DNA from 2 places in the Micromonospora sp. NPDC049107 genome. Region 2 is predicted to be linked to the other one. Evidence: riboswitches for the same ligand, from Rfam matches in the RefSeq annotation. Region 2 holds a riboswitch; the other holds the start of a gene.
The links. Region 2 has a riboswitch for S-adenosylmethionine ahead of thrC (threonine synthase). Riboswitches for the same ligand answer to the same signal wherever they lie in the genome.
Positions count from the first base shown of each region.

Region 1 (3,402 bases), on a different contig from region 2:
GGCGACGGCCGTGACGCTCGCGGCGCGGCGGCGGCGTCAGCGCGGTCGCGCGGTCGCGTTCGGGGTCATCACGGTGGCGTTCGTCTACACCACCGTGGCGAACGTGGCAGAGCGGCCCGACGGCGTGAAGATCGCCGCCTGCTTCATCGGCGCGATGATCCTGGTGTCGGCGCTGTCGCGGGTGTCGCGGGCGTTCGAGCTGCGGGTCGACCGCGTCCAGCTCGACGAGCTGGCGAGCGCGATGATCGACGAGCGCTCCGGACGTCGCATCCGCCTGGTCGCGCACGAGCCGGAGCGCCGCGACCTCGCGGAGTACCGCGACAAGCTGGCCCAGACCATGGCGGACAACGACTTCCCCGACGACAGCGACGTGATCTTCGTCGAGGTCCGGGTCACCGATCCGTCGGACTTCGAGACGGGGTTGCTGGTACGCGGCAGCGTGGCGCACGACCGTTTCCCGGTGCTCAGCCTGGCCAGCTCCTCGGTGCCCAACGCGCTGGCCGCGCTGCTGCTGGAGATCCGCGACCGCAGCACGCGCCGCCCCCACATCTACTTCGAGTGGACCGAGGGCGGCCCGGCCCGCAACGTGCTGCGTTACCTGGCGTTCGGGCAGGGCGAGATCGTCTCGGTCACCCGAGAGATCCTGCGCCGCCAGGAGCCGGACCGGACGCGCCGGCCCCACGTGCACGCCGGCTGACCGGCTCGCCGAGCGCGGGTCGCGGCCGGTGAGGGTGGTCATATCGGCTGGACGACCGACCGGTGGCTGCTGCTAGCCTCGGCGCAGGTCATGAGTGCCAGCGCGAAGCCCCGGCTCGCTGGCCGGCAACCCTCCTCCGCGGTGGGGTGCCCCGGGTGAAGACCAGGCACCGGCGGGACGTCGGTGCAAGCGTGGCCTGGCACCCAGGTCAGCACCAAGACCCGGGAGACCGCATGCACATCCTCAGCCCCACGCCACCGGCCGTCCGGCGTACGCCGGCCCTGACCCGGCGCCGCCACGTGGACCTGATGCGAATGCGCAGCGCGGCGTGTACCGCCGCCTAAAGCGCTGACCCCTCCCCACCCCGCCCCACCCTTCTTCGCGTCGATCATGAAGTTGTTGCCCGCCTGACCGGCGTGTCGCGGCAATAACTTCATGATCGACGGGATCGACGCATCCCTTTGGAGTTAGTTATGCGTATTTCTTCTCGTTTTGTTGCTGTTGGGGTTTCTTTGTTGACCGTTGGTTTGCTGGGTGCTTGCTCGGGTGGAGGTGACTCTTCGGGGAGTGGCGGCGGGAACCCGTACGGTCTGGCGCAGCCGGGTGTGCTGCGGGCCGGCACGCTGACCGACGCCCCGCCCAACGTGTACCTCAAGGACGGCAAGTTCACCGGCTTCGACAACGACCTGCTGACCGCCGTGGCCGGCAAGCTCGGCCTGAAGGTGGAGTTCGTCGGCACCGACTTCTCCGCGCTGCTCTCCCAGGTCAACAACCACAAGTTCGACGTCGGCAGCTCCTCGATCACCATCACGGAGGCGCGCAAGAAGACCGTCGACTTCGGCAACGGGTACGACTTCGGCTACTTCGGGCTGGACGTGCCGGCCGGCTCGCCGATCAAGGGATTCGACCAGCTCACCGGCGAGCGTGTCGTGGTGGTGCAGGGCACCGTCCAGGACGACTACGCCACCGGCAAGCAGCTCGACCCGGTCCGCGTGCCGGACTACAACGGCGCGATCAACCAGCTCAAGGCGGGCACGGCCGACGCCTGGATCGCACCGGCCGAGATCGGCGAGAAGTCCGCCGCCGACAGCAACGGCAAGATCACCGTGGCGGCCAAGCAGCTCAGCCCGGCGCCGACCGCGTACGCCGTCGCCAAGGGCAGCGACAAGCTGCGCGAGGCGCTGAACAAGGCCCTCGACGAGGTCATCGCCGACGGCACCTGGAGCCGGTTGCAGGCGCAGTACTACCCGGGCCGGCCGATCCCGGCGGACTTCAAGCCGGGCAGCGGCAAGGCGACAGCCCCGTCCGCGTCCGGGGTCGGCGCAACCGTCGGCGTCCGCGTCGGCCGCCTCCTGAGCGGCCGGCGGTGACGAGCGAGCAGGGCGGCAGGAGAGGCGAACGATGGATCCGTTGAGCACCCTCTGGGAAACGTTCTTCGACGTCGACGCGATGCGCGAGGCGTTGCCCGAGATGCTGACCGTCGGGCTGCCCAACACGCTGATCCTGGCGGTCTCCGCCGCCCTGCTCGGCACGGTGCTGGGTCTGCTGCTGGCCGTGGCCGGCATCTCCCGCAGTCGGTGGCTACGCTGGCCGGCGCGCGTCTACACGGACGTGTTCCGAGGGCTGCCGGCCGCGGCGACGATCCTGCTGATCGGCGTCGGGTTGGCGCCGCTGGGCATGCGGGTCTGGGGACCGGAACCGTACCCGCTGGGCATCCTCGCGCTGTCGCTGATCGCCGCCGCGTACATCGGGGAGATCTTCCGCTCCGGCATCCAGTCGGTGGAGGCCGCCCAACTTGAGGGCGCCCGGGCGCTCGGCTTCTCCTGGGCCGACGCGATGCGGCTGGTGATCATCCCGCAGGGCATCCGGCGGGTGCTGCCCGCCTGGGTCAACCAGCTCATCGCGCTGATCAAGGACTCCAGTCTGGTGTACTTCCTCGGCCTGGTGGCCAGCCAGCGCGAGCTGTTCCGGATCGGGCAGGACTACGCGGCCACCACCGGGAACGAATCCGCGCTGCTGCTGGCGGGCCTGTTCTACCTGGCGTTGACCGTCCCGCTGACCCACCTCGTCAACTGGATCGACCGGCGGCTGCGCCACGGCCGCCCGGCCACCGCGCCGGACGACGAGGACGACGACACGGCGCTGCCCGCCACGACGCAGGGAGACCGGCGATGACCACGACCTCGGTGAGCGTGCAGGCGCGCGACGTCCACCTGGCCTTCGGGCCGAACCGCGTGCTGCGCGGCGTCGACCTGACCGTGCCCCGCGGCGCGACGGCCTGCGTGATCGGACCGTCCGGTTCGGGCAAGTCCACCCTGCTGCGTACGCTCAACCGCCTCATCGAACCCGACCGCGGCGACGTGCTGCTGGACGGACGCAGCGTGCTGCGGGACGACCCGGACGCGCTACGCCAGCGGGTCGGCATGGTGTTCCAGCAGTTCAACCTCTTTCCGCACCTGAGCGTGCTGCGCAACGTCACGCTGGCGCTGCGCCGACTGCGCAAGCTCGGCCAGGACGAGGCGGTCCAGGTCGCCCGCGCGCAGTTGGAGCTGGTGGGGCTCGCCGGCAAGGCCGACGCCCGGCCCGCGCAGCTCTCCGGCGGTCAGCAGCAGCGGGTGGCGATCGCCCGGGCGCTGGCGCTGCGACCCGAGGTGATGCTCTTCGACGAGGCCACCTCGGCGCTCGACCCGGAGCTGGTCAAGGGG
Region 1 covers NZ_JBEZEC010000003.1:513,227-516,628, reverse strand. The annotation lists gene AB0B55_RS10610 (amino acid transporter) at 1-697, shown strand, start outside; SAM riboswitch class IV at 784-895, shown strand; gene AB0B55_RS10605 (ABC transporter substrate-binding protein) at 1,303-2,067, shown strand; gene AB0B55_RS10600 (amino acid ABC transporter permease) at 2,099-2,872, shown strand; gene AB0B55_RS10595 (amino acid ABC transporter ATP-binding protein) at 2,869-3,402, shown strand, end outside.
Region 1: it holds a riboswitch for S-adenosylmethionine, as region 2 does, so the genes downstream of both, AB0B55_RS10605 (ABC transporter substrate-binding protein) here and thrC (threonine synthase) in region 2, are expected to answer to the same signal.

Region 2 (3,402 bases):
ACGCGCGTCGCCGGAGCCTCGGCGTGTCGGCTCCGGCGACGCGTGCGCGGACGGGTCAGCCAAAGGGCGTGGACAGGTCAGTCAAGGGCGTGGACGGGTCAGGCCGCAGGGCGGGGAGTGAGGACCGCGTCCAGGAGGCCGGGGTAGAGCTTGTCCACCTCGTCGCGGCGCAGCCGGACCAGGCGGCTCGTGCCGGCGGCCCGGGTACGCGTCAGGCCGGCCTCGCGCAGCACCTTCAGATGGTGGCTCCGGGTCGCCTTCGAGACGCCGAAGTCGAAGCTGCCGCAGGCCGCCTCGCCGCCCTCGGCGAGCGCCCGGACGATCTGCAACCGCACGTCATCGGCGAGCGCGGCCAGTACGGCGGTGACCGGTACGGCGGTCAGGTCGGGTTCGTGCAGCTCCATGTGACCAGCCTAACCCTTGTTCGACAACGATCGAACAACACCCTAAGGTCGGTGTTGTTGGTTCGAAGATACTCGAACATTGGAGCTGACGATGCGATCCCGCGCCGCCGCCTACCCGCTGCTCGCCGCGCTCGCCTGGGGTGCGATGTTCCCGATCCTGGCCACCGCGCTGGCGAGGGTCGACCCGCTCAACCTGACCACCGCCCGCTATCTGTTCGCCGCCGTCATCCTGGTCGGCATCCTGCTGCTCCGCGAGGGGTCTGCCGCGCTGCGCCTCGGCGGTCGGGGAGTCGAGGTGGTGGTGCTGGGTGTCGTCGGCTTCGCCGGCTTCAACCTGCTCACCAACCTGGCCCTCGAACACGCGGCCCCGCAGCAGATCTCCCTGTTCGTGGCGACCACCCCGATCATCACCCAACTGGTCCGGTGGGCCCGGGACGGCGTACGGCCGAAGCCTGCCCTGCTGACCCTCTCCCTGGTGGCGCTCCTCGGCGTCGGCCTGGTGATCACCCGCGGAAGCCTGGCCGGGCTCGGCCAGTTCGGTCTCGGCGGCCTCATGATGATCGGCGCGGTGCTCGGCTGGGCCATCTACACCCACGGCGCGACCCGGTTCGGCGCGTGGTCACCGCTGCGCTTCACCACGCTGACCGCGCTCGCCGGCACGGCCGCCATGGTGGTCGCGAGCATCGGCGCCGACGCCGTCGGGTGGCAGCACGCGCCGGCCGCCGCCGACCTGGTGGCGGTCACCCCCCAACTGGCGTACGCGGTGCTCGTCGCCGCCGTCGTCGCGGTGCTGGCGTGGAACACCGGCGTGCAGCGGCTGGGCGCGGCCAACGCCGCCCTGTTCATGAACCTCGTCCCGGTGACCACGTTCGTCGTGCAGATCGCCCGTGGCTACCGGCCGGAGGGGGTCGAACTGGTCGGCGCGGCGATCACCATCGCCGCGCTGGTCGCCGCGAACCTCGCGGCGCGCACCCGCACCCGGCCCTCGTCGTCGCCCCGGTCGACGGCGGTCACCGATCCCGTCGCGGTAGTCGACCCGGTGGCGGTGGCGGCCCGCTGACCCACTGGCTGGGATGCCCGGTGGAGGCGCCGGGCAACGTTGCCTAGACTTGACGGCACAACTGCATACCTCATCCAGAGGGGCTGAGGGATACGGCCCGACGACGCCCCGGCAACCACCCCGCGCGCTCACCGCTGAGCGACCCGCGGGGCAGGTGCCAATTCCGTCCCCGCCGCACCGTGCGATGCGGGGAAAGATGAGAGGACTCTCGACATGACGTCGACGCTCGCCGCCTCCGGCATCGACACCTCCGCCAGCCCCGCCCGCGCCCTCGTCTGCCGCGCCTGTTCGGCCCGCTACCCGCTCGCCGCCCAGCACGCCTGTTACGAGTGTTTCGGTCCGCTGGAAGTCGACTACGACACCGCGGCCCTCGCCACGGTCACCCGCGAGCAGATCGAGGCCGGCCCGAACAACATCTGGCGGTACGCCGCGCTGCTGCCCGCCGGGCAGGACCCGGCCACCCGGGTCACCCTCGACCCGGGGCTGACCCCGCTGGTGGCGGCCCCGCACCTCGCCGCCGAGCTGGGCATCACCGCGCCGCTCTGGGTCAAGGACGACAGCGCCAACCCGACCCACTCGTTCAAGGACCGGGTCGTCTCGGTGGCGCTGACCGCCGCGAAGGCGCTCGGGTTCACCCGGTTCGCCTGCGCCTCCACCGGCAACCTGGCCAACTCGGTGGCCGCGCACGCCGCCCGCGCCGGCGTGCCCTCGATCGTCTTCATCCCCAGCGACCTGGAGCAGGGCAAGGTCATCACCACCGCTGTGTACGGCGGCGAACTGGTCGCCATCGACGGCTCGTACGACGACGTCAACCGGCTCTGCGGCGAGCTGGTGGAGACCGACGAGTTCGAGGACACGGCGTTCGTCAACGTGAACGTCCGGCCGTACTACGCGGAAGGCTCCAAGACCCTCGGGTACGAGGTGGCCGAGCAGCTCGGCTGGCGGATCCCCGCCCAGGTGGTCATCCCGATGGCCAGCGGCGAACTGCTCACCAAGATTGACAAGGCGTTCTCCGAGCTGGTCGAGATCGGCCTGGTCGAGGCCCCGGCGGGCGGCTGGAAGGTGTTCGGGGCGCAGTCGGCCGGCTGCAACCCGATCGCGACGGCCCTGCACGCCGACACCGACACGATCATCCCGGTCAAGCCCACCGGCATCGCCAAGTCGCTCAACATCGGCGACCCGGCCGCCGGCCTCTACGCCCTGGAGGCGGTGCGCCGCACCGGCGGGTGGATGGAGTACGCCGACGACGACGAGATCCGCGCCGGCATCCGCGACCTGGCCCGTACCACCGGGGTGTTCGCCGAGACGGCGGGCGGCGTCACCGCGGCGGTGCTGCGCAAGCTGGTCGAGTCCGGCCGGCTCGACCCCACGGCGGAGACGGTCATCTTCAACACCGGCGAAGGACTGAAGACGATCGACGCGGTGGCCGCCCAGGTCGGCCCGACCCACCAGATCAAGCCGTCCCTGCGTGCCGCCCGCGACGCCGGCCTGCTCGGCTGAATCCACCGGGTGACTGGATTTTCGCTGTGAGTGTGGAAAACCCGCCGCGCAGGACTTGACGGCAGGAACCGGACGGCGCAAGATGCTCCGTGCGGGAGGGCATTTCGCCGAAGACTTTTGAAGTTCTTGCGACCCAACGCCGGAGGCGTTGTGCGAGTGTCCCTCCCGACCACGTCCGACAGGGCCAGCGAAAATTCGCTGGCCCTGTCGCTTTTGCACCTGCCAGGCTCGCCCACATGAGCATCACGATCGCGCCGTTCGACGGCACCGACCGGACCGCGGTCGACGAGGCGTACCGGATCGGAGCGGCGGCCACCGAGGCCGACCTGCCCGACTTCCCGCCGTCCTGCCGGCAACGCTTCGACGCCCAATTTCACACCCCGATGCCCGGCACCCGCTCCCTCTGGGCGCTGGCCCGGCTGGACGGGGTGCCCGCCG
Region 2 covers NZ_JBEZEC010000007.1:179,325-182,726, reverse strand. The annotation lists gene AB0B55_RS18740 (metalloregulator ArsR/SmtB family transcription factor) at 99-404, opposite strand; gene AB0B55_RS18735 (DMT family transporter) at 496-1,464, shown strand; SAM riboswitch class I at 1,532-1,667, shown strand; gene thrC (threonine synthase) at 1,678-2,964, shown strand; gene AB0B55_RS18725 (GNAT family N-acetyltransferase) at 3,201-3,402, shown strand, end outside.